2 regions of the Variovorax sp. 10L426 genome follow, and region 1 is predicted to be linked to the other one. Evidence: predicted binding sites of a transcription regulator. Region 1 holds the regulator's gene; the other holds the start of a gene.
The links. The regulator NrdR, encoded in region 1, represses ribonucleotide reductase genes. The targets are predictions, from matches to a motif close to CACNANATNTNGTG.
Positions count from the first base shown of each region.

Region 2: a site for NrdR is predicted at 8,076-8,089, ahead of AC1DHL_RS12330 (ribonucleoside-diphosphate reductase subunit alpha). Genes of this name have one in related genera too.

Region 1 covers NZ_JBFTJF010000003.1:163,086-178,867, reverse strand. Annotated here, with positions in the region: gene AC1DHL_RS05480 (transglycosylase SLT domain-containing protein) at 306-1,163, shown strand; ZMP/ZTP riboswitch at 1,201-1,327, shown strand; gene glyA (serine hydroxymethyltransferase) at 1,369-2,613, shown strand; gene nrdR (transcriptional regulator NrdR) at 2,647-3,090, shown strand; gene AC1DHL_RS05465 (GspH/FimT family pseudopilin) at 3,107-3,634, opposite strand; gene AC1DHL_RS05460 (type IV pilin protein) at 3,631-4,068, opposite strand; gene AC1DHL_RS05455 (pilus assembly protein) at 4,065-7,940, opposite strand; gene AC1DHL_RS05450 (pilus assembly PilX family protein) at 7,981-8,625, opposite strand; gene AC1DHL_RS05445 (PilW family protein) at 8,622-9,614, opposite strand; gene pilV (type IV pilus modification protein PilV) at 9,586-10,203, opposite strand; gene ribD (bifunctional diaminohydroxyphosphoribosylaminopyrimidine deaminase/5-amino-6-(5-phosphoribosylamino)uracil reductase RibD) at 10,370-11,500, shown strand; gene AC1DHL_RS05430 (riboflavin synthase) at 11,545-12,198, shown strand; gene ribBA (bifunctional 3,4-dihydroxy-2-butanone-4-phosphate synthase/GTP cyclohydrolase II) at 12,195-13,355, shown strand; gene ribH (6,7-dimethyl-8-ribityllumazine synthase) at 13,388-13,852, shown strand; gene nusB (transcription antitermination factor NusB) at 13,849-14,382, shown strand; gene AC1DHL_RS05410 (pyridoxal phosphate-dependent aminotransferase) at 14,379-15,578, shown strand; gene ybgC (tol-pal system-associated acyl-CoA thioesterase) at 15,640-15,782, shown strand, end outside.
Region 2 covers NZ_JBFTJF010000007.1:116,491-132,272, reverse strand. Annotated here, with positions in the region: gene prmA (50S ribosomal protein L11 methyltransferase) at 1-537, shown strand, start outside; gene AC1DHL_RS12350 (zinc-ribbon and DUF3426 domain-containing protein) at 646-1,950, shown strand; gene AC1DHL_RS12345 (carbohydrate kinase family protein) at 1,996-2,898, shown strand; gene AC1DHL_RS12340 (histone H1-like DNA-binding protein) at 2,968-3,438, opposite strand; gene AC1DHL_RS12335 (ribonucleotide-diphosphate reductase subunit beta) at 3,635-4,897, opposite strand; gene AC1DHL_RS12330 (ribonucleoside-diphosphate reductase subunit alpha) at 5,048-7,963, opposite strand; gene ampD (1,6-anhydro-N-acetylmuramyl-L-alanine amidase AmpD) at 8,313-8,924, opposite strand; gene AC1DHL_RS12320 (sigma-54-dependent transcriptional regulator) at 8,896-10,422, opposite strand; gene AC1DHL_RS12315 (two-component system sensor histidine kinase NtrB) at 10,427-12,112, opposite strand; gene AC1DHL_RS12310 (PP0621 family protein) at 12,109-12,351, opposite strand; gene AC1DHL_RS12305 (cytochrome C assembly family protein) at 12,348-13,157, opposite strand; gene ffh (signal recognition particle protein) at 13,356-14,741, shown strand; gene mdoH (glucans biosynthesis glucosyltransferase MdoH) at 14,847-15,782, opposite strand, start outside.

The DNA.
Region 1 (15,782 bases):
ATCGACCTTGGGCTGTCGATCCGTGAACTAATGTTCACACTTATTACATCAATTCAAGAATAAAGATTCGATTCCTTATTCTTGACCGGGTATTTAGCCACTCCTAGAATGCCCGCTTGCCCTGACGTCAGACCGCCAGGGCTTTCTTATGAATCCGCTGCCGATTTCCCCGGCTTGATCAGGCGGCCGCGCTCCTCCTCTTTTGCGCGGACCTGATTCGTACCAATCCAAGCGCTGCCGCGTTCAGTCTCGCCCTCCTACTTGCGGCGTTGCGGAACAAGCTCCGCCAGAAAGGAAAAAAAGCGATGAAGCACGCGCTTGATGCCACAACCCGAGGGCTACGGACCTTCGTGTCCGACGTGGTCGACGGCTTTTTCGAAATCACCCACAACGGCTTCGCCCTTGTCGGGCTCGCGATCGTCTTTGCCGCGCTCGCCCTGGCCGCTCGGCCAGACCTTCGCCAATCGGGCGAAGAACAGCTGATGGGCTGGCTCCAGTCGCGCAAACCTGCGCCCGAAGTCGCTGTCGCTGTAGCCACCGATCTCGAACCCACCGCCATTGAACGCACCACAGCCGCCAGTCCTCAGGACCTGCCCAGGCAACAGGCCGCCGTCGCATACTGGCTGAGCAAGAAATACCGCGTGGCGGTCGAGCCGCTGACCGTATTGGTCGCCGAAGCTTTCGACCTCGGCAAGCGGACGAAGCTCGATCCGACGCTCATCCTGGCCATCATGGCGGTCGAATCCAGCTTCAATCCGTTCGCCCAAAGCCAGGTCGGCGCGCAGGGCCTGATGCAGGTCATGACCCGCATCCACGGCGAAAAGTACGAAAGCGCGGGCGGCACGCTGACCGCCTTCGACCCGGTCACCAACATGCGCGTGGGCGTCAAGGTGCTGCAGGAATGCATCGCCCGTGCCGGCTCCCTCGAGGGTGGACTGCGCTTCTACGTCGGCGCCGCCAATCTCACGGACGACGGCGGCTACGCCTCGAAGGTACTGGCCGAGCATGAGCGGCTGCGCCAGGTTGCCGCCGGGCGTACGCCCGCCATCACGGCTTCGACGACGCCCGCAGCGCGCCCGAATTCTGTTCCCGTCGTGAGCCCAGCGCCCGCCAAGCAGCCGGAGACGGATCCCGAGCGCGTCGCCTTGCTTGGCAATTCGTAGGCTTTTCGAGACGACGGCGATCGTCGTCAGCTACACTCGGCCAGCACGCGACTGGCGATAGGCGCAACCCTTTTCAGGTGCATTGCGCTGACGTGGACTACCACTGGGAAGCGTGCCGCCTGCGGTCTTGAGCAGGTGTTCCGCCGTTCGCCTGGGCAGCCCTTGTTTGGTTGAAGAACAAGGACCATCGTCTTGAAGGACTGCCATGTACCACCGCAATCAACTGGTCGAACAGACCGATCCTGAAATCTGGGCTGCCATCCAGGCCGAAAACGCCCGTCAGGAACACCACATCGAGCTCATCGCGAGCGAAAACTACGCGTCCCCGGCCGTCATGGCCGCACAGGGCTCGCAACTTACCAACAAGTACGCCGAAGGCTATCCCGGCAAGCGCTACTACGGCGGTTGCGAGCATGTGGACGTGGCCGAGCAACTGGCCATCGACCGCGTGAAGCAGCTCTTCGGCGCCGACGCCGCCAACGTTCAGCCGCATTGCGGCGCCTCCGCGAACGAAGCCGTGATGCTGGCCTTCCTGAAGCCCGGCGACACCATCATGGGCATGAGCCTGGCCGAGGGCGGCCACCTGACCCACGGCATGCCGCTCAACATGAGCGGCAAATGGTTCAACGTGGTGAGCTACGGCCTGAACGCCAAGGAAGAGATCGACTACGACGCGATGGAGCGCAAGGCGCACGATGCGATGCCCAAGCTCATCATCGCGGGCGCATCGGCCTATTCACTGCGCATCGACTTCGAGCGCTTTGCCAAGGTGGCCAAGGACGTCGGCGCGATTTTCATGGTCGACATCGCCCACTACGCCGGCCTTGTCGCCGCCGGTGTGTACCCCAACCCGGTCCCCCACGCGGACGTCGTGACCTCCACCACGCACAAGAGCCTGCGTGGCCCGCGTGGCGGCATCATCCTGATGAAGTCGCAGCACGAAAAGGCGATCAACAGCGCCATCTTCCCCGGTCTCCAGGGCGGCCCGCTGATGCACGTGATCGCGGCCAAGGCCGTCGCTTTCAAGGAAGCACTCTCTCCGGAATTCAAGACTTACCAGCAACAGGTGGTCAAGAACGCCCAGATCGTGGCCGAGACGCTCACCCAGCGCGGCCTGCGCATCGTGAGCGGTCGCACCGAGAGCCACGTGATGCTTGTCGACCTGCGCGCCAAGGGCATCACGGGCAAGGAAGCCGAAGCCGTGCTGGGCGATGCCCATATGACGATCAACAAGAACGCCATTCCCAACGATCCCGAGAAGCCCATGGTCACCAGCGGCGTGCGGATCGGCACCCCGGCCATGACGACCCGCGGCTTCAAGGACGAGGAAGCCCGGATCACCGCCAACCTGATCGCGGACGTGCTCGAAAACCCGCGCGATGCGGCCAACATCGAGGCCGTGCGCGCCAAGGTGAACGCGCTGACCAGTCGCTTCCCGGTCTACCGCTGATCCCATGACTGCCGTACCCGGCGGAGCTGTCGCATGAAATGCCCTTTCTGCGGCCACCTCGAAACGCAGGTCGTCGAGACCCGTGTTTCGGAGGACGGCGACTTCGTCCGCCGCCGCCGGCAGTGCGGCGCCTGCGACAAGCGCTTCACCACCTACGAGCGCCCGGACGTGAACTTCCCCGTCGTCGTCAAGAAGGACGGCAGCCGTGCCGACTTCGTCGCGGCGAAGGTTCGTGCCTCGATGATGCTGGCCTTGCGCAAGCGGCCGGTCAGCATCGAACAGATCGACACCGCATTGCTGCGCATCGAGCAGAAGCTGCTTTCCAGCGGCTTGCGCGAGATCGAATCGACCAAGGTGGGCGAACTCGTGATGCGCGAGCTCAAGCGGCTCGACAAGGTGGCCTACGTCCGGTTCGCTTCGGTCTACCGCAGCTTCGAGGACGTGGACGAGTTCAGGCAACTGCTGAGGGACATTTGAAAAGTCCCCAGCGGCGTCATCCCTGATTGCAATTGCTCGAGCCGCAGTCGCCTCGCTTGTCGGGGTCGCAGACCTTCGGCCGGCCGGACATCGAAAGAACGACGGAACTGCGTCGCCCCGTTTCCGCCTTGAATGTCAGGCACCCTGCGCTGCCCCGCGCGAAGCCATTGGCGTCGAAGGTGATCGTATTCCTGAAGCCGTTGCCGGTCGCGGAATCGATCTCAACGCCTGCTCGGAGCGCTTCGAATGCGCGCAGCACTTCCGTTTCGTTGTCGACGGTGGTTGCCACCTCCCAGCCGTTGGCCCAATCCTGATTCCTGGGAAGAAGCCTGACCCTCTGCGAACGCTTCATGGCCTCGGTCCGTGCCACGCTCAACGCGGCAACGAAATCGCCGGTGTTGGAAGCCAGCCGCTGATTGAGCAGCAGATCCCGAAAATTGGGCACTGCGATCGCGCCCAGGATCGCGACGAGCGCGACCACGACCACCATCTCCACCAACGTGAAGCCACGGGCTCGGTTGCGAAATGCAAGTAGAGCGTTCATTGCCAGCACCTGCTTTTGTCGTCGCCGTCACAGCCCTTGAGCCCCGTACTTTCGATCCAGATGTTGCCGACCGCAGGATCCGAGAACCCGGCCCTCAGTTTGGCCGTCAGCCTGATGCACTGGCCAGCGTCGTCCCGTCCGTCGCATGCATCAACATCGATGTCGTACTTGCTGCTCGCATCACTGTCGCCTGAGAACCTCTTGTGCGCTGGGTTGGTCTTGTACCTTGCGCGTTGGGTATAGACGCGTTCCTGCTGCTGCATCTCCTGCATGAGTGCGGTACGTGCTTCCGCGCGCCAACCTTTTCGCATCGAATCCATGTAAGACGGATAGGCGACGGCGGCAAGAATGGCCACCAGCGCCACCACGATCATCAGTTCGATCAGCGTGAAGCCGCGCGACAGAAGCCGCCGCGCGGTCGTCGGGCGCTTCATTTGTTGACGTCCTTGAAGTTGAGGACTTCACGCCAGTTGAGGCGGCCGGCAACTTGCGAGACCTCGTCTCCCGAAATGGGGCTCACGATCGAGGTCCCCGGCCCGGAACCTGTTCCGGTACCAAGGTTGATGACGGACGTCTTCTTGGTCTCGACGCGGCGGCCGAATGAATCCGTCGAGCTGAAGGCGCCCTCGCCTTCCTGAATCACCAGCGGCGAACTGAGCAAGCCGGTCGTCGACGGAATGCAGGTATTGCCCGATGCCAATCCGGTCATCGCATTCACCGCGCAGCTGTGGCCGCCACCACCGGCGCCGCAAGCGTTGGGATTGGGAATCAAGGTGTTGAACACCAGATGGCCATCGCTCAACACCATTTGCGAAACTTGGCGTTCGCCTTGACTCGTCGCGTCCGGCAAGTCGAAGTACCAACCCCGACGGTGCGACTTCTTGCCGTCGTAGTTGCCATAGGCGAAAGCGTCGCCTGAAATGGTGAACTGGCCTGCATGGTTGGCGTCCGGTTGCACCTGCCGCACTTGCAACTGGGTGCGCGTCTCGGTGGCAGGAATGGCCGTGTCGTTGTCGTACACGCCATAGAGCGTTTGGACGTCGCGGCTGGCCAGGTCATCGACTTCGACGAATTTGCCGGTACCGAACAGCACGATCGCGCCGCCGTCGGGACCCACACCCACTTCCGGCGCGATGGTGATCGGCTGTCTCCTTCCCTGGCCATCCTTGGCAACCATCAGCGGCGCGCCACTCAACGCCAAAGCGCTGGACTCGTTCCACGGCGCGGTCTTCGTGAAGTCGAACTTCCACAAGTTGCCCTGCGTATCGCCGGCATAAAGAAAACGGGTCATGTTGTCAGACGTGGTGTAGTCGCCAACCGGGCCCAATGCGTTGGGCATCGTCGCGTCAGCAGGGTCCGGCAGCACGATCTTGAAATAGTCCTGGTTGAGCACCCACGGCGCACCGGCTTGCTTGTCCAACGAAAGCAGGAACAGGGCCGCTGCCTTGTTCGCGTTGCCGTTGTTGAAGCCAGAGGGCACCACGGCAAACCAACGGTAGACGGCGGGCTGGCCACTCGCGGCGGCATTCGTGCGGAATTTCAGGATGCGCGGCGCCTGCGTGACGTAGCCCATATCCGGGTCATCGGCGCCTGTGAACTCCCACATCACATGACTTGCAGAGAATCGGGCCGGATCGCTCACGTCCAGCGCGAACACGCCGCGCGCACCACCGCCCATGCCGGAAACCAGCGCGGTCTTCCGCGTTCCGTTTGCCATGTCGACTTTGCTCGCCGCGGGACTGCCGTCCACGTAGGGTTGGTGCACGTAGTCCGGCGAGGTGTAGGCGCCCAGCCTGGCATACAGCGCACGCGGCACGTAGGCGAACAACTCGTCGCCGGTGCCGGCGTCCAATGCGTGAAGCATGCCGTCATTGGCGCCCACGTAGACACCGCTTTCGACCAGCAATGGCGTTGCGTTCGCGACGTCACCCATGACCGAATCGCGCGTTCTGAACATGCCGCCAGTCCTGTCGGCTTCCAGTGAACGATCACCGCGCAGGTAGTTGATGCGAGATTCACCGAGATCGTCTTTGGCCTCGGTCGGTGAGTAGGGTTCGGTGTCCAGGTAGCCCCTCAATGTGCCGTCAACCTTCAGCGCTCTCCAAGTGAACTCGGCCCCGCTTCCGGAATTGAGCATGGTGAAGATGCGCCGGGTATCCGGGTCGCGCACCGGAATCGGGGGGTGGGCCTGAGGATCGCCGGTCAGCCGGTCGCCGGCGTTCCAGAGCGGCACAGGGTCCTGGCTCACCGCGCCATTCGCATAGCTCAGCTTGTAGGCGAGCACCGAGCCGGACCAGCGCGTACTGTCCATTCGAGGAACATAGAGGCTCGCTCCCTTCGAGGCGATGCGCGAACTCGACAAGGCACCACCCGCGAGGCTCCCGCTGGCTTCACCGACATTCGTGAATATCTTGCGGATGGCCGCGATCATTTCCCGCGGCTTGCTCGCGAGAAAGTAATTCGCCGGCTTCGGCATTCCATCGTCGTCCAGGCCCGATTGCCATTCGGCGTTCGAAAGCGACTCTTGGGCTTCGGGTCCAATGGCCGTCACAAAAGGATTGCCGTCGTTGTTCTTGTCGCCAAAGCCACCGTACTTCGCGGCGAGATAGAACGCGCTGCCGCGTTGCTTCTCTCTGACGGTGCCCGAGCCAGAATCGTCGACGTCGATGGTGTAGGTCTTGACGCGCACATCGGGGTAGTCGTCGCGAATTTTTTGCGTATTGGCCCAATAGGCCAGTCCGGCCCAACCCAAGGAACCTTGGTCATAGCCCACATTCAATGTGGCGATGTTCGCCGACGTGATTGCTTGCTTGTTCTTGAGGGTATCGGTGTAGGCAATGGCGCGCGACCCGTCGGCGTTGCCGCGCGTCGTCAATGTGGTGTTCTTTCCCGACGGGTCCGGGTAGGCGACCGCCTCGTTGTTTTCAAAGGCGCCCACGATCTTCGACCAGAAGGTGGTGTCGGGCTCCGAGGTTTCGACTGGACGAGCGCCGGCCCAACCATCGCGGCCGTCGGTCTTCAGCCCCGGGAGGGAGCCATCATGGTGCGTGTGAAGGTCCCCGATCACCACGACGTGGTTGCGTTGACAGCTCGAGATGACAGGGTCCCATCCGCTCTTCGCGCCCTCGCCCCACTTGTCCGTCATGTTGTAGACAGGGAAGCCGCCCTTCATCCCTGTCGTCATGCCTTTGGCAGCCTCGGGCGTCGGCGCTTGACCCTGCAAATAGCGAAGAGACTCGTAATACATCTCCCCGACCGGATCAAAAGTCTTGTAGGTGCCAGGCGCCAACCCGGTACGCCCGAATCGATTGAGATAGTTCACCACGCCACTCGCCCCCTCGTCGCTCGAAAGGGGGTTGGCGAGGAATACACCCGTATTTGCATCCCACTCCGCAGTGGCATTCGCGATCCGTTCGAACTTGTCGTTCTCAACCACAGGTCCTGTGAACTTCATGGGCGCTCGCAGAACACCGCCGTAGCGCGCGTTTCTCTGGTCCATCAAATAGCCGAACGCGGCGAATCGCATCTTCTCGGCGTTACTTTGAATCGTGCCCACAGGCTTGTACTTCCCGTTTGGATACTTCAGGCAAAGGTCGCTGCGAATAGGACCTTCTTCCGCCGAACACACCTCGACGCGGGCGTAGTACGGCGCTGCGCCAAGAGGACCAAAGCTTTGATCAGCCCCCGGCTTGCTGCATGTGCCGGACGAAGTCGATCCCACGAACAAGTAGTTGCCGCAATTGGAAAAATTGACTGTGCCGTCCTTCTCCACGAGCTTGTTCGCAACCAGAGGCGTCAGGCTGTCGAGATTGCCAGTCACTGAGCGCCTGGGGAAATGACTTTCGTTGTTGTAGAAGTCGGACCGAAGAACCGCGCGTTGGAGCACGGTTGATTTCGGCGTGTCTTCCACACGATCGCCACCCGTCATTGCATAGCGGAGCATGTCGATTGCGGACGACGCAGCCCAGTTCAGCAGGTTCCCACTCCACTTGCCTGAACAGACGATGGCGCCATTCGAAACGGCTGCCGTCGCTTTGCGCTTGAAGTGCCCGTCCTCGGTGGAATAGTCGTAGCACCCCATTGGGTCCCAGTAGCCGATGTAGGACGCCTTGATATCGAACGCCGTCCGATAGGCAGCGCCCGTCGTCGGAAATTCGACGGACAGATCCAGCACCATGTTGGGCTTGACCCGCGATGTCGTGGAAAACAGCGGCACATCCGACAGCAGGGCATCCGGTGGCGTCGCGGCCGCCAATGTGGACGCGCCAGCAAGATAGAGCGATAACGCGATGAACGCGTTCTTCAAATCCCTTTTCCGAATCTCGAACAATTTCAACTTCCCTCCTTTATGGACAGCCGCTACTTACCGTCGGCTTATACAAATTGGTTTGCAGAACCACTTGGGTTTCCCTCCTGACGCCAAAGCCGATGGCGGTGACCCGAAAGAGATTGGTGGTCTTGCCGGCGCTCGCACTCTGAAGACGATTGGCTTCCCACCCGCCGTTGTTGCGCATGACCTCGATGACATAGCGCGGCGGCGCAACAGGCATCGCGCCTGTTCCCGTCACGTATTTCTGTCCGGTGAACGTGCCGTATTCGACAGATGTCCTGCTCTCCGGCGACAGGTCGGCACTCATCCATGCGGGTGTTGCGCCCGGATTTGCGGGTGCGCAAAGACCTTGGTTGTTTCCCACGCCCCCACACCCCGCGACGAACGGCGCGACATCCTTGTTGTTGAACAAGCAAAGGCGCGCTCCGGTGTGCTTGTTCGGGCCAAGCACATCGAGTTCGGCGTCGATCAATGCCGCCTCGGCTGCCTGGAATGCGATTTCCCTGTCTCGATCGTTGCGCGCGGCAAGTTCATTGATGACTGAAAGCTGTGCGGCGCCCAAGCCGAGTGCGGTGACCACGATCAAGAGCAACAACACGACGATCAGCGAAAAGCCAGCCTGCCGACGCAAGGCGACGCTCCTTGACGAACGCTGACTCATGCGGGGTCCCTCGCGACGTTGCGCAACATCACGGTGAACGTCGCGACCGAGCGAAAACGCCCGTCATCCGGCGGATCGAAATAGATGTTCTCGAATTCGGCGCCCAGCGGAAACAGTCGATAGTCTTCGCCGTCGACCTTTTTCAGATCGCCATTCGGGCGAATGCTCCGGGCCACAACGCCCACACGCACCGCCACGACCTTGCGCCATTCGTCATTGGCGCTGCCTCCGCTTGCAGCTTTGCCTGCAATGTCCCTGGCCTCGAGCCAGGTATCCGGAACGCTGTCGCCATCGCCGTCGTAGCCGTAGACGACCTTGAATTTCTCGACACCGCGTGCCAACGGCTGCGACTGGAATTCATCCTTGTCGGATTTGTCGGAGTGGTACTTGCAGAAGAGCTCCGGCTCTCCGTCCTCCGCAAGGGCCACAAAGAAAAAGCTCCACACTCGGTCATCGGCCGAAGGCGCGTTGGCGGGCCCCGCGTGAGCGATGCCAAGACAGTCGACCATGGTCCCGTCTTCTTTGCCGTCCCCATTGGCATTGCTGCGACCAAAGAAGCGCACGAGAAGCGAGTCATTCCGCGCCTTCTCGTCCGTGTCGTTCTGGCCAAAACTGCTGCCTGTCTTGCCGACCGTGGTGTTGCTGGCGCCGACGACGTGGAGATCGAACGGACTCTCGGAGCCAGCCAGCAGCGTTGCGTTGCCCGCGACGACGTCCACGCCATCGGTCTGATGATCGGGTGCATAGTCCGCGTATCCCGCCTGGCGAAGCAGGCCCTGAACCACATGGCGTGTGAAGCGAAGTGACTCCTGGACCTCCTGCACGTCGGCGTCGGTATTGAATAGCTTCTTCCCTGCAAGGAAGGCCGTCGAGGCGGCGAGCACGATGACCAGTCCGATCGCCATGGCGATCATCAACTCGATCAAGGTCGCGCCGCGCTGCTGCGGTCGGGCCGCCACCTCAGGAGCTTTCGGAGCCAACGTAGTCATGCCCCGGGATCAGTTGCATGACGATGCGAGGCTCCCTCTGGACCATCTCGTCTTCGCTTCCCATCCGTGGCACCCAGCCCATCTTGACGACCAGGTTGCGGCCTTCGCCGGAGCAATCCCACGAGTATTTGAAATCTTCGCTGGCGTCGCTCACCAGGGCGTCATCGAAGCAGACGACGACGTGCGCCTCCGGAAGCTTGCTTCTGGCGCGTAGGACCCATTGGCGAATGTCCCAGGCTGCCAGGGTCGCCGCATTGCAAGTGGCCGGGGCTCCGATGCAATTGCCGCCCTCCTGGCCAGGAAGAGCATCCTTGCTCTCCAGGTCGACCAGATAGGGGTTGCCGACATTCCTTGCTGCAACGTTCTTGTTGATGCGCGCTTTTTCCGACAGCTCGCGCACCAGATTGACAGCCGCGGTGAACGATCCGGACTCTGTCGTGCTTCTCACGGATGTCATCAACATCCCCACGACTCCCAGCATTCCAAGGCTGAGAACGACGATCGAGACAAGCACTTCGATCAGCGAAAAGCCTGCGGCCGGACGTTTGCATAACGCCATGTTTTTTCCTCCCTGAGCACCGATACTCACAAGCGTTTCCCTTGTGTTTCGAAGGCGAAGTCTAGTGACGGCTCACGTCGGTGCGCCGCCGTTCATCTCCGTTTGGCTACCGCTCGTATGATTCGACCGGTGCGTCGCGCGACGATCTTCCAGACTCTCGCAGCGCGGTACTCCGTTCGACTACATGGTTGCTTCCATGCCCCCTCTCAACGCCGATGCGCAACAGATCGCTGCAGCACTACAACTCGCCGTCGATGCGTGCTATCTCACCGATCCCAACCCCCGTGTGGGCTGCGTCCTGACGGATGCCGCCGGCAACATCGTCGGAGTCGGCCACACACAACGCGCAGGGGGCCCCCATGCGGAGATCGTGGCATTGCAGGATGCTGTGGCGCGAGGCCATTCGGTCAAAGGCGCAACGGCCTATGTCACGCTGGAACCCTGCTCCCATCATGGCCGCACCGCGCCCTGCTGCGATGCCTTGGTTGCCGCGGGCATCCGCCGTGTGGTCGCCTCGGTCTCGGATCCGAATCCGCTTGTCGGCGGTCAGGGCTTCGAGCGCCTTCGCGCCGCGGGCATCGAGGTCGTGGTCGGGCCCGGCGGCGCCGAATCGCGCGAGCTCAACATCGGCTTCTTCAGTCGCATGGTGCGCAAGACGCCCTGGGTGCGACTCAAGGTCGCCGCATCGCTCGACGGCAAGACAGCCCTGACCAATGGCGTGAGCCAGTGGATCACCTCCGAATCCGCGCGCACCGACGGCCACGCGTGGCGGGCGCGAGCGAGCGCGGTGCTGACCGGCGTCGGCACGCTGATGGACGACAACCCTCGCCTCGACGTGCGCCTGGTCGAAACCCCGCGGCAACCGCATCTGGTGGTGGTGGACAGCCGGCTCCAAACGCCGCCCGAGGCGAATATCTTCGACGTCCCCGACCGCAAAGTCTGCATCTATGCAGCGAGCAGGGACGAAGCCAAAGCCCGAGCCCTGGAGGCGCGGGGCGCCACAATCACGGTTCTGGCCAACGCAGACGGCAAGGTGGATCTTGCCGCCATGCTGCACGACCTGGCGGCGCGCGAGATCAACGAGTTGCATGTGGAGGCCGGCCACAAGCTCAATGGCTCACTGATCCGCGAAGGATTGGTCGATGAATTCCTGGTCTACCTGGCCCCGAAATTCCTCGGCGACGGCTTGGACATGGCAAGCCACCCCTTTGCCGGCGGCCCGCTGACAGCCCTGGCGGGGGCCCTCCCCCTGGATTTCCGCTCCGTCGATCGCTTCGGATGCGACATCAGAATCCTGGCCCGAATCGCGGGCCGAGACGCTTTCTAGGGTCTGCACACAGCAGGGGCCCGCATCTCTGCGAAAATGCCGGGATGTTCACCGGAATCATCACCGGCGTGGGGCGCATCGCCGCCGTCCACGACCTCGGCAGCTCTTCATCCCACGGCAAGCGCCTCAGCATCGCGGTGCCTGACGGCTATCTCGACGACGTGGGCCTCGGTGACAGCATCGCGCTCAATGGCGCCTGCATGACCGTCACCACACTCGACCCGGCGCAGCAAGTCTTCACCATCGACATTTCAGCCGAATCGCTCGACAAGACGGCCGGCCTGTCGGAGGAGGCGACGCGCGTCAATCTCGAAAAGGCATTGCGCGCCAGCGACCGGCTGGGCGGCCACATCGTGTCCGGCCACGTCGACGGCATCGGCACGGTGAGCCATTTCGCGCCGGTCGGCGAAAGCTGGGAGCTCCGCGTGCTCGCCCCGCCCGTCCTGGCCCGCTTCCTGGCCTACAAGGGCTCGATCACCGTGAACGGCGTGAGCCTGACGGTCAACACCGTGAGCGACGGCCCGAACGGCAGCGAAATCAGCATCAACCTGATCCCCCACACCGTCGAGAACACCGCCCTCGGCAGCCTGAAGGACGGCAGCCGCGTGAACCTCGAAATCGACACTGTGGCGCGCTACGTGGAGCGCATGCTCCAGGCGGGCGCCCTTCCCTTTGCAAAGAAAGACAACGCGCCATGAATGCATCCGTCACACCGATCGGAACCCCGCGGGGCGCCCGAGCACCGGCCCCCATCTCGCCGGTTGAAGACATCGTGGCCGAACTGCGCGCCGGCCGCATGGTGATCCTGGTCGACGAGGAAGACCGCGAGAACGAAGGCGACATCGTCCTCGCCGCCGACCATGTGACGCCGGAGGCCATCAACTTCATGGCGCGCCATGCCCGTGGGCTGATCTGCCTCACGCTGTCGCGCGAAATGTGCGAGCGGCTTCAGCTGCCGCCGATGGTGGCGCGCAACGGCGCAAAGCATTCGACTGCATTCACCGTGTCCATCGAGGCCGCGGAAGGCGTGACGACCGGCATTTCGGCAGCGGACCGCTCGCGTACCGTGCAGGCCGCCGTCGCGCCCAACGCTGTCGCCGCCGACCTGGTCCAGCCGGGGCACATCTTCCCCCTGCAGGCCGTGGATGGCGGCGTGCTCATGCGGGCCGGCCACACTGAAGCCGGCTGCGACCTCGCCGCCATGGCCGGCTGCTCGCCGGCTGCTGTGATCTGCGAGGTGATGAACGAAGATGGCACCATGGCCCGGCTACCCGACTTGCAGCTCTTCGCAGCCGAGCACGAGATCAAGATCGGCACCATCGCCGCCCTGATCGAGCACCGCAGCCGCACCGAGTCCCTGATCGAAAAAGTGGGCTGCCGCGAGATCGAAACCGCGTGGGGGCCCTTCACCGCCCACGCGTTCAGGGACAAGCCCAGCAACGGCGTGCACCTGGCCCTGGTCCGCGGCAAGTGGAACGCCGCCGACACAGTGGACGTGCGCGTGCATGAACCGCTCTCGGTCCTCGATGCGCTCGAACGCAATCGCGCCCTGCATTCCTGGAGCCTCGACGCCAGCCTCGCCCATCTTGCGGCCGAAGGCAAAGGGGTTGCCGTTCTGCTGAACTGCGGCGAAACCGGCGCCGAGCTGCTGGCGCAGTTCGACGGCACCGCACGCCCTGCCCAGGCACCCGAGCGCGGCCGCATGGACCTGCGCAGCTACGGCATTGGCGCACAGATCCTGCGCGAATGCGGCGTGCACAAGATGAATCTCCTGGGCGCGCCGCGTCGCATGCCCAGCATGGCGGCAGGCTACGGCCTCGAGATCGCCGGCTACATCTCCAAGGACAACGAATAAATGAACCACCGACACCTAGGGCGGGCCGACTGATGCAACACGCGAACAAGGGCGCCGACGTCGAACTCGACGGCAAGGGGCTGCGCATCGGCATCGTGCAAGCACGCTTCAATGAAGACATCACCAATGCGCTCGCCGAGGCCTGCCTCGGCGAACTCGCCGCGATGGGCGTCGCCAAGGCCGACATCGATCACGTGAGCGTGCCCGGCGCGCTCGAGGTGCCGGTCGCGCTGCAGGCGCTGGCCGAGCGGAACCGCTATCAGGCGCTGATCGCACTGGGCTGCATCATCCGCGGCGAGACCTATCACTTCGAACTGGTCGCGAACGAATCCGGCGCGAGCGTGAGCCGCCTGGCGCTCGACTACCGCATCCCGATCGCGAACGCGATTCTCACGACCGAAAACCTCGAACAGGCGATCGCGCGGCAAACCGACAAGGGCCGCGACGCTGCACGCGTGGCCGTCGAGATGGCGCGACTGCTCGCCACCCTTTCATGACCGAAGACACCAAAGCCACCGGCGGCAAGCCGCGTCAAACCCGCACGGGCCTCACCAGCACCGGCGTACGCAAGGCTTCCGCCAAGTCCACGCGCAGCCGTGCGCGCGAATTCGCGTTGCAGGCGCTCTACCAACATCTGGTGGGCCACAACGACGCGACGGCGATCGACGAATTCACGCGCGACCTCGCCGGCTTTCACAAGGCCGATGCGGCGCACTACGACGCGCTGCTGCATGGGTCGATCGCGTCCGCCGAGCAGCTCGATGCGCTGATCGTCCCGCTGCTCGATCGCAAGCTCGCGGAGATCTCGCCGATCGAGCACGCGGTGATGTGGATCGGCGTCTACGAATTCCAGAATTGCCTGGACGTACCGTGGCGCGTGGTGCTGAACGAATGCATCGAGCTCGCCAAGGAATTCGGCGGGACGGACGGCCACAAGTACGTGAATGCCGTGCTCAACGGACTCGCGCCGCAACTGCGCGCATTGGAGGTCGAGGCCGACCGCGCGAGTGGGAAGGCGAGGCCATGAGGATTTCGAAGCGCGCGGAGCGCATCGAGCCTTTTTATGTGATGGAGGTCGCCAAGGCCGCGTCAAAGCTCGCTCGCGAAGTGGCGCACACCGACCGCCCGATGATCTTCCTCAACATCGGCGAACCGGACTTCACCGCACCGCCGCTCGTGCAGGAGCACGCCGCCCGCGCCGTGCGTGCCGGCGCCACCCAATACACACAGGCCACCGGGCTCGACCACCTGCGCGAACGCATCAGCAACTGGTACACGCAGCGCTTCGGCGTCGACGTGCCGGCGCGCCGCATCGTCATCACAGCGGGAGCTTCGGCTGCCCTGCAGTTGGCCTGTCTTGCCCTGATCGACGCCGGCGACGAGATGCTGCTGCCCGATCCGAGCTATCCGTGCAACCGCCATTTCGTCACCGCCGCAGACGGCCGCGCCGTGCTGGTGCCGACCACGGCGGCCGAGCGCTTCCAGCTCAGCGCCGCCAAGGTCGAAGCCGCATGGACCGACCGCACGCGGGGCGTGCTGCTGGCATCGCCATCCAACCCGACCGGCACCTCGATCGCGCCGGGCGAGCTTCGCCGCATCCACGAGGTTGTCAGCCGACGTGGCGGCATCACGCTCATCGACGAGATCTACCTCGGCCTGTCGTACGACGATGCCTTCGGGCAGACCGCGCTGGCGATCGACGACCAGGTCATCAGCATCAACAGCTTCAGCAAGTACTTCAACATGACGGGCTGGCGTCTCGGCTGGCTGGTGGTGCCGGAGTCGCTGGTGCCTGCGGTCGAGCGACTGGCGCAGAACCTCTTCATCTGCGCGAGCACGGTGTCGCAATACGCCGCCCTCGCCTGCTTCGAGCCCGACAGCATCGCCGAATACGAGCGGCGTCGCGCGGAGTTCAAGGCGCGGCGCGACTGGTTCATCCCGCAACTCAATGCGCTGGGCCTCGAGGTGCCGGTGATGCCCGACGGCGCCTTCTACGCCTGGGCCGACTGCACCAGCTTTGCTGAGCGGCTCGGCATCTCCGGCAGTTGGGACTTTGCCTTCGAGGCCATGAAGCAGGCCCATGTCGCTGTCACGCCGGGCCGCGATTTCGGTACCGCCGAAACCTCGCGCTTCATCCGTTTCTCGACGGCGAGTTCGATGGCGCACCTCGAAGAATCGATCGCGCGGCTGCGAGCCTGGGCAGGCGCCGCCGTTCCCGCATGAGCGCAGCGCCGGGCCGCCCCAAGCAAGCTCGCACCGCAGTGCGAAGCACGAAGGTACTCCAGTGAGCTTCGCGCTGCCCATCCGCGTCTACTGGGAAGACACCGATGCGGGTGGCATCGTGTTCTACGCCAACTATCTCAAGTTCATGGAACGCGCCCGCACCGAATGGCTGCGCTCCATGGGCATCGCCCAACGGCAACTGCG
Region 2 (15,782 bases), on a different contig from region 1:
TTCTGGATCGTTCCGACTTGGCACGAGCCGCCGGCGCAGGCGAAGCAGGTCATCCGGCTGGATCCGGGGCTGGCTTTCGGCACCGGAACACATCCGACCACGCGCATGTGCTTGCGGTGGACCGCGTCGCAGGGGAGTCTGGCTGGGCGTCGCGTGCTCGACTACGGCTGCGGTTCGGGCATCCTCGCGATCGGGGCGGCAAAGTTCGGTGCGGTTGATATCGATGCGGTCGACATCGACGAAGCAGCAGTCGAATCGACGCGACTCAATGCCGAGGCGAACAGCGTGCGCCTGAACGCAGGGCTGCCTGAAGCGTCAAGCGGCCTCTACGACATCGTGCTCGCGAACATTCTCGCGACCCCGCTCAAGGTGCTGGCGCCGCTGTTGTGCGGCCATGTGGCACCGGGCGGAGCCCTGGTCCTGGCTGGCATCCTCGAGCGCCAGGCCGACGAGCTCAAACTGGCCTATGCACCCTATGCGTCGCTCGAAGTGAGTGACAGCGAGGATGGCTGGATCTTGATGACCGCAAGAATCTAGCTCGCCCCCAGGCTTGCCCGGCCAAGCCGGTTCCGCGGAGTTTCACGAACTGGTTTGCAACGCGAGCAAGCCAAACTGGATGGGTGCCACCCCTACAATCTTCGCCACATGAGTCTGGTCACCCGCTGTCCTGCGTGCGCCACCACTTTCAAGGTGGTGAGGGACCAGCTTCGCATTTCGGATGGATGGGTGCGTTGCGGCCGCTGCAGTGAAGTGTTCGATGCGACCATCGAACTGCATGACACGGATGCCCCGGCGCCTGAGCCGGCCGCTGACGAATCATCTTCGCCGGCCGCGATCGTTTACGACGTCGAATCCGAGGCTGCACTGGCATCGCAATCGGAACCGCAAGTACAGCCCGAGTTGCAGACGGAGGATGAAGAAGAGGCCCTGCGGGACGAAGCGGAGGCGGACTTTTTCGATGACGAGCATGAACCGTCGAATCCGGACATCGAGGAGCCGGACGTTGCCGGCGAGTCCGGCCACGATACCTTGCCCCTCGCCGGCGTTGTCTCGGACCATCACTGGCCGGCTCCGGAAACACTGACGCTGGAGGACGAAGGCCGCATAGCCGTGCGACCGCCGCTTCCTCCTCCACTTTCCTTTCCGGACATCGACCTGAGTTTGTCGTCGCCCGTGGCGGCACCTGCGCCTGCGCCTGCGCCTGCGGCCGAGCCTGTCCAGTCCGACTCAGGCGCAGCCTTGGCGCAAGATGCCGCTGCCGATGTGCAGCTTCAAAAAGCATTGCGAAGGGCGCATGCCAAATCCGCCAAGATCGCGAAGGCCAAGGCTCGCGAGCAGAAGGAAAAGGCTGCGGCCGTCGAAGCCGCGCCGGTCATCCTTGCCGCCAGCGAACCGGAGCCCAGCGCGGCGAGTGTGTCTGACATGGCGTCGCTTTTCGGGACGGAGGAAACGGGAGGCTTCTGGCAGCGGGTCGCGGTGCGGCGCTCGATGGTGGTGCTCGCGATCCTGGCTGCCGTGTTGCTGGTGGGGCAGGTGCTCTATCAGGAGCGCGACCTGATCGTCGCTCGCCAACCATCGGCTCGTCTGCCGCTCGCATCGATGTGCAAACTGCTGGGCTGCGAAATCTCGGCGCTGCGCCAGATCAACGACATCAAGGTCGATGGCGCGTCGTTCGCGCGCGGCAAGAACGACGAGGGCTATCAACTCAGCTTCACGCTTCGCAACGCCGCGGACGTACCGCTCGCCATGCCCGCAGTCGAGCTGACGTTGCTCGATACGCAGGAACGGGCCGTGGTGCGGCGCGTGCTCATGCCCTCCGAGTTCAGCGCGCCGCTCGTGCTGCCGGCGCGCGCAGAACGTGCGGCGTCGCTCGCGTTGAAACTCACCGGGCCCGAGGTCCAGGCCTTGCCACCCGTCGCCGGTTTTCGGCTGGAGGCGCTCTATCCCTGAGCGCCGCGTGCCTTTCCATTCAATTCAACCTACGGTTCATCATCCATGGCAGCAGTGATATGCGGTTCTCTCGCGTTCGACACGATCATGACTTTCGAAGGCCGGTTCGCCGACCAGATCCTTCCTGATCAATTGCACATCCTGAACGTGTCGTTCCTGGTGCCCGGCTTGCGGCGCGACTTCGGCGGTTGCGCCGGCAACATCGCCTACAGCCTCAATGCGCTCGGCGGCACGGCATTGCCCATGGCAACGGTCGGTAGCGACGGCGCCGACTATCTGGAGCGCCTGCGCTCGCTCGGCATCAGCACCGAGTTCGTGCGGCAGGTCAGCGACACCTTCACCGCGCAGGCGATGATCATGAACGACCGTGACAACAACCAGATCACGGCGTTCCACCCAGGCGCGATGCAGCAGGCTCACATCACGCGCGTCACGGCGCGCGAGGACGTGCGCCTCGGTATCGTGGCGCCTGACGGCCGCGAAGCCATGCTGCAACACGCCGAGCAGTTCAAGGCCGCCGATATTCCCTTCGTGTTCGATCCGGGCCAGGGCCTGCCGATGTTCGACGGCAAGGAGCTGGCGCACTTCGTGGACCTGGCCAGCTGGGTTGTGGTCAACGACTACGAAGGAAAGATGCTTTCGCAGCGCACCGGCTGGAGTCTTGCCGAGATTTCGAAGCGCGTGCGCGGCCTCGTGGTCACCCTGGCTGCGGAGGGCTGCGAAGTCTGGAGCAACGGCGACCGCGAGCATGTGCCGGCGGTGAAGCCGGAGGCCGTGATCGAGCCCACGGGCTGCGGCGATGCATGGCGCGGCGCATTGCTGTTCGGTCTGGAGCAGGGCTGGTCGCTCGCGCGTTGCGCTGCGCTGGGCAATCAGCTGGGCGCGCTCAAGATCGCGCAGCGCGGTCCGCAGAACTACAAGATCGACCGCAAGGCGCTCGGCCTCTGACCGACCGCTGAAAGAAAAAAGCCCGGCACCTTGCGGTACCGGGCTTTGCCTTGAGAGCCGCTGAGAGACTCAGGGCTTGCTGGCCGTAGGGAACGGCCAAGCTGCCTGAGGGTTCAGCGTCGTCTGCGCGGCAGCAGGCGCAGGGGCAGGCGCTACGGCAGCCTTGGCGGGCGCCTTGGCCTTCTTCGCAGCAGGCTTCTTCGCTGCTTTCTTGGCGGCAGGCTTCTTGGCTGCAGCCTTTTTCGCAGGCGCCTTCTTGGCAGGAGCCTTCTTCGCAGCGGCCTTCTTCGCCGGGGCCTTCTTGGCTGCTGCCTTCTTCGCAGGAGCCTTCTTCGCCGGCGCCTTCTTGGCTACGACCTTCTTCGCCGGAGCCTTCTTGGCTGCTACCTTCTTGGCTGCGACCTTCTTAGCCGGAGCCTTCTTGGCTACGACCTTCTTCGCCGGAGCCTTCTTGGCCACGACCTTCTTGGCTGCGACCTTCTTAGCCGGAGCCTTCTTCGCTGCGGCCTTCTTGGCCGGCGCTTTCTTTGCAGTTGCCATTTCTATTTCTCCTTGATCAAGTTGAAAAAATCAACCTTTTGAAGCACTCCACGCATGTTGGTCAGCGTGAAGCGATTCATGGCGTTGGAGCAACCCCAGCACCATGAACACCTGCGCCCTCACCGATGCCGCACTCTCCGGTGCGATTCGTTGGTGAGAGCAATTCTTGAATTCACTTTGTTTTTATCGAAAAAATTCAATCCCAGGACAGGGCGCCACCCGACTGATACTCGATCACACGGGTTTCGAAGAAATTGCGCTCCTTCTTCAGGTCAATCATTTCGCTCATCCAGGGGAACGGGTTTTCTTCGTTCGGGAAGAGCGTTTCGAGGCCGATCTGCTGCGCGCGCCGATTGGCGATGTAGCGCAGGTAGCCCTTGAACATGGAGGCGTTCATGCCGAGCACGCCACGTGGCATGGTGTCCTCGGCGTACTTGTATTCGAGCTCGACGGCCTTCATGAAGAGGGCCTTGATCTCTGCCTTGAACTCGGCGGTCCAGAGGTGCGGATTCTCGAGCTTGAGCTGGTTGATCAGGTCGATGCCGAAATTGCAGTGCATCGACTCGTCGCGCAGGATGTACTGGTACTGCTCGGCGGCACCGGTCATCTTGTTCTGGCGGCCCAGCGCGAGGATCTGCGTGAAGCCGACGTAGAAGAAGAGCCCTTCCATCAGGCAGGCGAAGACGATCAGCGACTTGAGCAAGGTCTGGTCGTTCTGGTGTGTGCCGGTGTGGAAATTCGGGTCGCTGATGGCGTCGATGAACGGGATCAGGAACTGGTCCTTCTCGCGGATCGACGGCACTTCGTTGTAGGCGTTGAAGATCTCGCTCTCGTCCAGGCCGAGCGATTCGACGATGTATTGGTAGGCGTGCGTGTGGATCGCCTCTTCGAAGGCCTGGCGCAGCAGGAACTGGCGGCACTCGGGCGCCGTGATGTGGCGGTAGGTGCCGAGCACGATGTTGTTGGCGGCCAGCGAGTCGGCGGTCACGAAGAAGCCGAGGTTGCGCTTGACGATGCGGCGCTCGTCTTCGGTCAGGCCGTTGGGATCTTTCCAGAGCGCGATGTCGCGCGTCATGTTCACTTCCTGCGGCATCCAGTGGTTGGCGCAGGTGGCGAGGTATTTTTCCCAGGCCCACTTGTACTTGAACGGCACCAGCTGGTTGACGTCGGTCTGGCCGTTGATGATCCGCTTGTCGGCGGCGTTGACGCGACGCGTGACCGGTGTGGCCGCTGCGGTCGACGTCGCTGCCCGTGCAGGACGCACTGGAGCGCCGTCATCGAGCGTGCGCACGGCAGCGGCGGGCGACGAAAGCGAAGCAGGAGAAATTTGGGAAGCAATTTGCGAAGTCGGAAACTCCGACGAGCGGCCGACTTGCGCGCCGCTGTTCGATGTGTGCCGCAATCCTTGTTGCAGATCCTTTGGCAAGGAGGGCTTGACTTCTTCGTCCCAGGTCAACATAGAAAAATCCAATGCTCAAATTATGTGAGCAACGATGTGAGTTGCAAAGTGCTCCTTCACATCGCGCTCCAATTATGTTGTCGTTATGTTGTTCGCATGCATCGCAAATTGTCAGGCGATGCCGCGAACGACCTCCACTTCATGCCGACATCATTGGCATGCTTCGCACGTCGGATCATCGACACCGCAGAACGCGATGTCGGTTGCGGGGATCGCATTCAACTGCGCTTGTGCTGCGAGCGCGGCCGCTTCGAGTGCGCTCATGCCCGACGACGAGTCGCCGTTGCCCGATGACACCGCGTTGAGCCGACCCGATTGAACGGTGGACTTCTCGGCGTGCGTCGCGCTCTGCGTGCGCAGATAGTAGGTGGTCTTGAGACCACGCAGCCATGCGAGCTTGTAGGTGTCGTCGAGCTTCTTGCCCGATGCGCCGGCCATGTAGATGTTGAGCGACTGCGCCTGGTCGATCCACTTCTGGCGACGCGCGGCGGCTTCGACGAGCCACGTGGTCTCGATCTCGAACGCGGTGGCGTAGAGCGCCTTGACGTCCTGCGGCACGCGGTCGATGGGACGCAGCGAACCGTCGAAATGCTTGAGATCCATCACCATCACATCGTCCCACAGGCCCAGGCGCTTGAGGTCGCGCACCAGGTAGTGGTTGATCACGGTGAACTCGCCGGAGAGGTTGGACTTGACCGAGAGGTTGCCGAAGCAGGGCTCGATCGAGGCATCCACGCCGATGATGTTGGAGATGGTCGCGGTCGGTGCGATGGCGACGCAGTTTGAATTGCGCATGCCGTCGGCCTTGATCTTCTGGCGCAGCGCGTCCCAGTCGAGGGTGGACGAGCGGTCCACTTCGACGTAGCCGCCGCGCGCCTTCTCGAGCAGGTCGAGCGTGTCAGGCGGCAGCACGCCCTTCTCCCACAGCGAGCCCTTGTAGCTCGAATACTTGCCGCGCTCGCGGGCCAGGTCGGTCGAGGCCCAGTAGGCGTGGTAGCAGATCGCTTCCATCGATTCGTCGGCGAACTGCACGGCTTCCTGCGAGGCGTAGGGGATGCGCAGTTCGTACAGCGCGTCCTGGAAGCCCATCAGGCCGAGGCCGACCGGACGATGGCGCAAGTTCGAGTCGCGCGCCTTCTTGACCGCGTAGTAGTTGATGTCGATCACGTTGTCGAGCATGCGCATCGCGGTCGAGATGGTGCGCTTGAGCTTCTCCTGGTCGACCTTGCCGTCCTTCAGGTGCTGCAGCAGGTTGACCGAGCCGAGGTTGCAGACGGCGGTTTCGGTGTCGCTGGTGTTCAGCGTGATCTCGGTGCAGAGGTTCGACGAGTGAACCACGCCGGCGTGCTGCTGGGGCGAGCGCACGTTGCAGGCGTCCTTGAACGTGATCCACGGATGCCCGGTTTCGAACAGCATCGTGAGCATCTTGCGCCAGAGGTCGGTCGCGGCAATGGTGCGGCTCGGCTTGAGCTCGCCGCGCGAGGCCTTCTCTTCATAGGCGACGTAGGCACTTTCGAAGTCGGCGCCGAACTTGTCGTGCAGGTCGGGCACGTTGGAGGGTGAGAAAAGCGTCCAGTTGCCCTTTTCCATCACGCGGCGCATGAACAGGTCGGGAATCCAGTTCGCCGTGTTCATGTCGTGCGTGCGGCGGCGGTCGTCGCCGGTGTTCTTGCGCAGTTCGAGGAATTCCTCGATGTCGAGGTGCCAGCTTTCCAGGTAGGTGCAGACGGCGCCCTTGCGCTTGCCGCCCTGGTTGACCGCGACGGCGGTGTCGTTCACCACCTTGAGGAAAGGCACGACGCCTTGCGATTCGCCGTTGGTGCCCTTGATGTGGCTGCCGAGGGCGCGCACGCGCGTCCAGTCGTTGCCAAGGCCGCCTGCGAACTTGGAGAGCAGCGCGTTTTCCTTGATCGACTCGTAGATGCCGTCGAGGTCGTCGGGCACGGTCGTGAGATAGCAGCTGGACAGCTGCGAGCGCAGCGTGCCGCTGTTGAACAGCGTCGGCGTGCTCGACATGAAGTCGAAGGAGGACAGCACTTCGTAGAACTCGATCGCGCGGGCTTCGCGGTCGATCTCGTTCAGCGCAAGGCCCATCGAGACGCGCATGAAGAAGGCTTGCGGAAGCTCGATGCGCGTCTTGCGCACGTGCAGGAAGTAGCGGTCGTAGAGCGTCTGCAGGCCGAGGTAGTCGAACTGCATGTCGCGCTCGGGCTTGAGCGCGGCGCCCAGGCGGGCCAGGTCGTACTGCAGCAGCTTCTCGTCCAGCAGTTCGTTGTCGACGCCCTTCTTGATGAATTGGGGGAAGTAGTCGGCGTAGGCCTGGGCCCGTTCCGCAGCCGGCACTTCGCGGCCGATCACTTCCTTGAAGATCGTGTGCAGCAGCAGGCGGGCGGTGGCGAAGGTGTAGTCGGGATCTTTTTCGATCAGCGTGCGGGCGGCGAGGATCGAGGCCTTGTAGACCTCGTCGAGCGGAACGCCGTCGTAGAGGTTGCGCATGGTCTCGGCGACGATCGGGGCGGCGGTGATGCTGTCGCCCAGGCCGATGCAGGCCGACTCGATGAGGTCCTTGAGCTCGTTGAGGTCGAGCGCGACTCTTTCGCCGCGGTCGAGCACGTGCAGTGCGGGCGTCGCGACGGGTGCGTCCTGCTCCCCTTGCTTCGTGCGTTCCTGGGAGCGGCGTTCGCGGTAGAGCACATAGGCGCGGGCGATCTCATGGTGGCCGCCGCGCATCAGGCCGAGTTCGACCTGGTCCTGCACGTCCTCGATGTGGAAGGTGCCGCCGCCCGGACGCGAACGCACCATGGCGCGCACGACGGCCTGGGTCAGCGTGTCGACGGTCTCGCGCACGCTGGCGGAAGCCGCGCCCTGGGTGCCGTGCACGGCCAGGAAGGCCTTCATCATCGCGATCGCGATTTTGTTCGGCTCGAAAGGCACGACCGCGCCGTTGCGGCGAATGATCTGGTAGTGCGCGAGGGCGTTGCCAGCGGGCGAGCCGGCGACGTCTCGGTTTTGCGGCGTCGAGGGTACGGCGCGAGGGGTGGAAGGGGTGTTCAGTGCAGTTTGCATGCGATCCTCGTTTGGCAATTCTTGTTGGGCTGCGGTGTCGTTGTGGCCGCTGTTTCCGGCTGTAAGCGCCGGGCAGAGCACACTATATCTAGTGGCACGGGGGGCTACAAGCCACTAGATATAGTGTTTTCCACAAATCGCAACGAATGTGAAACGTGTCTGTGGCTGGTCGGGTGGCAGCGAAGCCGCATCATTGCTGAAACGAGGTGGCGCAGGCCGCTATTCATGCGCTTTCCGGGCGCAAATCGGCTGGAAATGCGCATGGATACTGCGCTGCCGACTCTGGCGTGGCAAAGCGCGCGTATCGCCTCGCGGCGCATCGCCTGTGACTTCGCGATTGAAAAAAACTTCAGGGATCGAGAGTGTTGGGCGGAAACATCGTCAGATTCCAGCCGAGCTGTTCGCGCAGCAGGCGCCAGTCGAATCCGGGGCCCGGATCTTCCTTGCGGCCGGGCGCGATGTGTTCATGGCCCGCGATGAACGAGATCGCATGGCGCTGCGCGATCGCCGGACAAAGGCTGGCCAGGGTCTCGTACTGCGCATGCTCGAAGGTGTCGCCTTCCAGCCCTTCGAGTTCGATGCCGATCGAGTCGTCATTGCAGTTCGAACGGCCGCGCCATGACGAAGCGCCGGCATGCCATGCGCGATCGTCGCAGCTCACGAACTGCCACAGCTCTCCATTGCGCCGCACATAGAAGTGGGCGGAGACTTCGAGGCCACGGATGCCGGAAAAATAGGGATGTGCGTCCCAGTCGAGGCTGTTCGTGAAGAGTTGCTGGACCTCGTCACCGCCGTAGCGGCCGGGCGGCAAGCTGATCGAATGCAGCACGATCAGGTCGATCTGCGCGTCCGTGGGCCGCGGCCCGAAATTGGGGGAACGCAATCGCCGGGCGAAGCGATACCAGCCGGATTGCCAGAGCGCTGTGTCGGCTTCACTCATCGCCGCCGAGGCCGTTGGCATCGTCGCCGTGGGGCGTCGAGATGCCCAGGCGCGCGATCCGGTAGCGAATCTGCCGCAGGCTCAGTCCAAGGCGCGCGGCGGCGGCGGTTCGGTTGAAGCCGGTTTCCTGCAGCGCGCGGACGAGGATCTGCCGCTCCTGCTCATCCAGATAGCTTTGCAGGTCGCGAGGCACTGCGGGAGCGGGGCGGGCGTGAGCGCCCGTTTCTGCGGCGGATGCCGGCTCGGGCTGTTGCACCGGTCCAGCAGGCAACGGCTCGCTGGGGATCGCTGTGCCGCCGCCCATGAGATCGAGATGGAGCACATCGCCGTCGCTGAGGGCCACCGCGCGGTGCAGGAGGTTTTCGAGCTCGCGGACGTTGCCGTGAAGCGGGTGTTCGGCGAGCCTCTGCAGCACATCGGCGGAAAGCGTCGGCACCGGCATGCCGGCATCGCGGGCGATGCGCGCGAGCAGGGCGTTGCACAGCGCGGGCAGGTCGCCGCGGCGGTCGCGCAGCGCGGGGACCGCGATCTCGATCACGTTCAGGCGGTAGAAGAGATCCTGCCGGAACCGGCTGGCCTGCACTTCGGCATGCAGGTCCTTGTGGGTCGCGCTCACGATGCGGACATCGACGGCGTCTTCCTGCGTCGAGCCGATGGGCCGGACGCTGCGCTCCTGGATGGCGCGCAGCAGCTTCGATTGCATGGCCAGCGGGAGATCGCCGATCTCGTCGAGGAACAAGGTGCCGCCGCGTGCCGCCTGGAAGTAGCCGTCGCGGTCTTGCGAAGAGCCGGTGTATGAACCCTTGCGCGCGCCGAAGAACTCGGCTTCGAGAAGATTTTCGGGAATCGCACCGCAGTTGACGGCGACGAAAGGTCCGTCGCTGCGCTGACTGCATGCATGCACGGCGCGCGCGACGAGCTCCTTGCCGGTGCCAGACTCGCCGCGCACGAGCACCGGTGCCATGCCGCGCGCCACCTTGGCGATGCGCGCCTTGACGAGACGCATGGGTTCGGAGTCGCCCACCAGACGTCGGAGTGCCGCGACGCCGCTGTCCCCGATGGCGATGGTGGTCGCCATCGTTGTGCCGTCATCCACAGGCCGCAGCGCCTTGACCGGCGCGGGCTGCGAAGGCGCCTGCACCGCCGACGCCACCACCGAGCGGAATTGCTTCAGGTCGACCGGCTTGGTGAGGTAATCGAAGGCGCCGGCCTTGAGAGCCTCCACCGCGTTCTCCGCCGATCCATAGGCCGTCATCACGACACAACGCTCGCTGCGCTGATCTTGCTGGATGCGCTGAAGGATCTCCATGCCGAGGCCGTCGGGCAGGCGCATGTCAGTGATCACTGCATCGAAGCGGCCGGCATCGAGGTGCTGCCAGGCCTCCGACACGCTGCCGGCGGCCTCGACGCGGTAGCCCTCGCGCAACAAGGTGAGTTCATACAGCGTGCGCAGGTCGGGCTCGTCGTCGACGACCAGGATCTGGGCAGGCTGCGACGCGGAGGTGTTGGGGGTGCTCACGCCGCTATTGTGTCAGTCGGCTTTCGGCCGAGGCAAATGCCACGAAGAACTCGTTGCCTTCGGGGCCCGCCGCGGACAGGGCGCGGCGCTCGTAGCCGATGGTCGCGCCGTGCTGTTCGCACAATTCGCGGCACAGGAACAGGCCGAGTCCGCTTGAGCGGCTCTCGGAGGAGAAGAAGGGCTCGAACAGGTGCCGCTGCACGGCGGGTTCGAGGGGTGCGCCGTCGCTCCAGACCTGCAGGCTCGCGCGGCCCGTGGCGTTGCGCCGGGTGCTGACCTGGATGGAGCCCTCGCGGTCCCCCGCATAGCGGGCGGCGTTGTCCAGCAGGTTCACGAGGATGCGGCGCAGATGCTCGGCGTCGAAGCGTACGTCGGTGCCCGCTTCGAGCGAAAGCAAGACGCCTTGCTGCTGCGCGTGCTGAACCCATTCTTCCGCAAGCGCGCGAACCGTCGGGTCCAGGGACACCTGTTCGCCGAGCGGCAGCACGCGCTGCTGACGAGCCCGCGCCACGTCCAGTACGTCATCCACGATGCGTGACAGACGCTGAGCGTTCTGCTGGACCATCGTGGTCAACTGCCGATGCCCAGGGTCGACCAGATCCTCGCTGAGCAGCGCGCTGGCCTGGGTGATGGCGGCGAGCGGGTTGCGGATTTCGTGCGCGACGGCGGCAGACATGCGACCCATGGCCGCCAGCTTTTCGGTGCGGATGCGGGCTTCGAGCTCGCGCAGGTCCTGAAGGAACATCACGCAGAGGCTCTCGGCGTGGCTGTCGTGGGATTGCGTCAGGCGCGTGCGCACGCGGACCTCGCGCGGTGCGCCGTGGGCCTGTGCGACGGGAACCTCCTTGGCCTGTGGCGCGCGACGCGAGAAGGTCTGGCGCGCAAGACCGGCAAGAGGCACCCAGGCCGGATAGGCGCCGAGTGCGAAGGGCTGCGGAATCTCGGCGAGGCCGTGGCCGAGGATCGCGTCGGCCGCGGGATTGACCGCGTGCACCTGGCCCTCCGCGTCGATCACGAGGACGCCCTCGCTGAGGGTTTCGATCACGAGGTCGTTGACCATCGCATGCATCTGCGCGGCGCTGCGACTGCGTTGCGCCATCGCTTCTTCGCGCGTCAGCCGGCGAGCCAGTTCGTGCGCGATCAGGGCCACCACGAACAGGCCGGTGCCCGTCAGCGCGGCCTGGACGAAACGGGGCGAGGTGTCTGCCGGCTGCTCCAGCCAGTACCACGCTGCATGGCCAAGCAGCAGCAGCGTGGCCGCTGCGGTGGTGCCGAGGCCGACGGTCCCAGTGCCGAGCACCGCCCCCATCAGCACCGGGAGAGCGAACAGCGGCGTGTAATTGACGCCCCCCACCTGCAGCACCTGCAGCGCCGTGAATGTGACGAGGTCGATGCCGATCGTCGACAGCCAGGCGCCTCCGAATCTGCGGATCGGCTGGAAGGGTGCATACCGTGCTGCCAACAGCACGGCGATCAGATAGACGACCGAGAGGGCGATCGCCGGTCCCTGCACGGGTTGCTTGAGAACCATGGTCACGCCCGGCAAGAGCAGGAGCACGGCCGCGACAAAGCATCGCGCCGCCATGAATCCACGCCAAAGCCGCAGCAGCGCCGAGCTCTCGGTGTTGAATTTCTCGAGCGAACTCCAATCCGTAGCCGGCTCGCCCCGCGACCACAGGAAGGCAGTCATCCTTGGCTTTCTGCGGCTTTTCGGTGCGCTGCGCTGCAATAGATGCCATCGGGGCCGTTGATGGCGTCGGCGGCGGGCAGGTGCAACCCGCAGTAGGCGCAACGGACCATGGCCTTCGGTGCGCCGACGGCGGGAGGCGGTGGCGGCGGCCGCGAGCGCATCTGCATTTCTTCCTGACGACCTCGGCGCCAGAACCAGATGGCCACGACGATCACGGCGAGGACGAGCAGGTACTTCATGAGGGCGTGCGCGAGAGGACGACCTCGAGGACGAAGCGCGATCCCACGTAGGCGAGCAACAGCAACGCGGAGCCCGCATAGAGCACGCGCCGCGCCGTGCGCCCGCGCCAGCCGAAGCGTGCGCGTCCTATCAAGAGAACCGCAAAGGTGATCCACGCGAGGATCGAGAACACCGTCTTGTGATCCCATTTCCAGCCGCGGACGGTCGCGCCATAGAGCGTTTCACTGAAGAAGATGCCCGCCAGCAGCGTGGCCGACAACAGCACGAAGCCCGCCGCCACGAAGCGGAAGGTCAGGCGCTCCATCGTGAGCAGAGGTACGCCGCTCTGTGTTTCGGCCGCGAGCCGGATCTGCTTTTCGGCGCGCGTCATGAGCCACGCATGAACCACGGCGGCGCCGAACAATCCGTAGGAAGCAATGCCCAGCGCCAAATGCAGCGGCAACCATGGCGATGCCGAGACGTGCAGCGGCGTCCCCGGGAATAGCACGGCGAGCAGAACCGCCGCCGCGCCCAGCACCGCGAGCGCGCGCCGGACCTGGAGTTGCGGGTACATGCGGCTCTCGATGCCGTACACGGTGAGTACAAGCCAGGCGGTCACGGAAATCGCCGGTGCAAATCCGAAGTGCGGGGTGCCGCCCCCGAGACCACAGCCCAGCGCAAACGCGTGCAGCAGCCAGGCCAATGCGAGCATCCATTGCGTGGACGATCGACTGAGCCAGGAAGACGCTGCGGCGGTAACGCCATAGGCGGCGGCGGTGGCGATGCCCAGCGCCACGCCGAGCGGGGAGGGGATCGCTAAAATCATCGACTGAGTTTACTGGCTCGCCCCCAGGTTGCCCGCACTTCGTGTCGGGCGCCCACCCCCTGCCGGGGTCAACACCAGCGGCCCGGCGGAGCCGGTTCCGCGGTGTTGCGCGAAATGGGGCTAGGCTTCGCGCTGGTTACTGGCTTCTGGTTCTCACGACTTCCATCGTTCGCTTCCGCGACAACAAGGTACCTCTTCATGGCCACCGCCCTCACTGAAAAATTCTCCCGGCTCGTCAAGACGATGAGCGGGCAGGCTCGCATCACCGAAGCCAACGTGCAGGACATGTTGCGCGAAGTGCGGATGGCCCTGCTCGAAGCCGACGTCGCATTGCCGGTGGTCCGCGATTTCGTCGGTCGCGTCAAGGAAAAGGCGCTCGGCCAGGAAGTGTTGGGTTCGCTGAAGCCCGGTCAGGCACTGGTGGGTATCGTCAACCGCGAACTCGCCGCGACGATGGGCGAAGGCGTGGCGGACATCAATCTCGTTGCACAGCCGCCAGCCGTGATCCTCATGGCCGGCCTGCAAGGCGCCGGCAAGACCACCACCACTGCGAAGCTTGCCAAGCACCTGATCGAGAAGCGCAAGAAGAAGGTACTGACCGTCTCGGGCGACGTCTATCGTCCGGCTGCCATCGAGCAACTCAAGACAGTGACCAAGCAGGCCGGCGCGGAATGGTTCCCCAGCACGCCGGACCAGAAGCCGCTCGACATCGCGCGCGCTGCGCTGGATCACGCCAAGCGCCACTTCTTCGACGTGCTGCTGGTCGACACGGCAGGCCGACTCGCGATCGACGAAGTCCTGATGCAGGAAATCAAGGAATTGCATGCGGCGCTGAATCCGATCGAAACGCTGTTCGTGGTCGACGCGATGCAGGGTCAGGACGCGATCAACACCGCCAAGGCCTTCAAGGACGCGCTGCCGCTGACCGGCATCATTCTGACCAAGACCGATGGCGATTCGCGCGGCGGTGCGGCGCTGTCGGTGCGGCAGGTCACCGGTGTGCCGATCAAGTTTGCCGGCGTCAGCGAAAAGATCGACGGCCTGGAGGTGTTCGATGCCGAACGCCACGCCGGCCGCATCCTGGGCATGGGCGACATCGTCGCGCTGGTCGAGCAGGTCACGGCCGGTGTCGACGTCGCGGCGGCGCAGAAGCTGGCGGCGAAGGTCAAGAGCGGTGCGGGCTTCGATCTCAACGACTTCCTCGGCCAGCTGCAGCAGATGAAACAGATGGGTGGGCTGTCCAGCATCATGGACAAGCTGCCTGCGCAGATGGCCGCCAAGGCCACCGAGGCCGACATGACCCGCGCCGAGCGCGATATCCGGCGCAAGGAAGGCATCATCAACAGCATGACGCCGCTGGAGCGCCGCAAGCCTGAACTTCTCAAGGCCACCCGCAAGCGGCGCATCGCTGCCGGTGCCGGCGTGCAGGTTCAGGAAGTGAACCGCCTGCTCAACGAGTTCGAGCAGATGCAGGGGATGATGAAGAAGATGAAGGGCGGCGGCCTGATGAAGATGATGAAGCGCATGGGCGGCATGAAGGGAATGCCCGGTATGGGGGGCGGTGGCGGCATGCCGAGGTTCTGATTCCCTGCCGCGGGCGATACCAGCGGCCCGCTGAGCCGGTTCCGAGGTATTCCTGGAAAAGAAAAAGCCCGCGGATGCGGGCTTTTCCATTGGGGCGTGGAGGGCTCAGGCGCGGGCGAGACGCACGGCGTGCATCCATGCGCGCCGGAGCACTGCCGGCGAACGCGATTCTTCAGGGATCAGCAGGAAGCCGCGGTCGCGCAGCGAGTTGCCGAGGGCGATCTGGCTGGTCAGGACCGTCAGCGGGATCGCCAGCAGCAACGGCAGACCCACCGGCATCAGCCAGGCCAGTGCGCTGGCATCGATCAGCGCGATACCGACGGCCAGGGCTGCGATCACCAGCGTCATCGGCGCCAGTTGGGCGATCGCGACGCGCCAAGGCACGGCGGCGGCTTCCCGCGGAGGCGACTTCCAGTCGAGCTTGATGCCGGTAAGGGCCACGACCACGAACAACGAGTGCGCGAGCATGCGGACCGGTGCTTGCACGATGGCGAGGGCGCTTTCCAGCGCGGCGCTCTTGAGCATGCCGCCGACGCCGCCGAACTGGCGCGTCTCGCCACGCAGCACCACGGCGATAAGGCCCAGCACGCGAGGCAGGAACAGCAGGCACAAGGTCCAGAGCCACAGGCCGGCCAGTTCCATCGGCATGGCGAGCCAGTGCTCGGCCACGCTCGAACCGGTGAGCCACAGCGCCGTGCCCAGCGTCAGGAACGCGAGCCAGAGCGGGGCCGACGCATAGGCCATCGTGCCGGTAACGAACATCGCGCGGTGGACCGGATGCAGGCCGGGCTCCGTCATCAGGCGGGCGTTCTGCAGGTTGCCCTGGCACCAGCGGCGGTCGCGTTGCAACTCGGCCAGCAGGTCCGGCGGTTGCTGCTCGTAGCTGCCGACCAGATCGGCGACCAGCCACACGTGGTAGCCGGCGCGGCGCATCAGCGCGGCCTCGACGAAGTCGTGCGACATGATGCCGCCCGACATGCCGCCCTTGCCGCGGATCGGCGCCAGCGCGCAGTGGTCCATGAAGGGCTGCACGCGAATGAT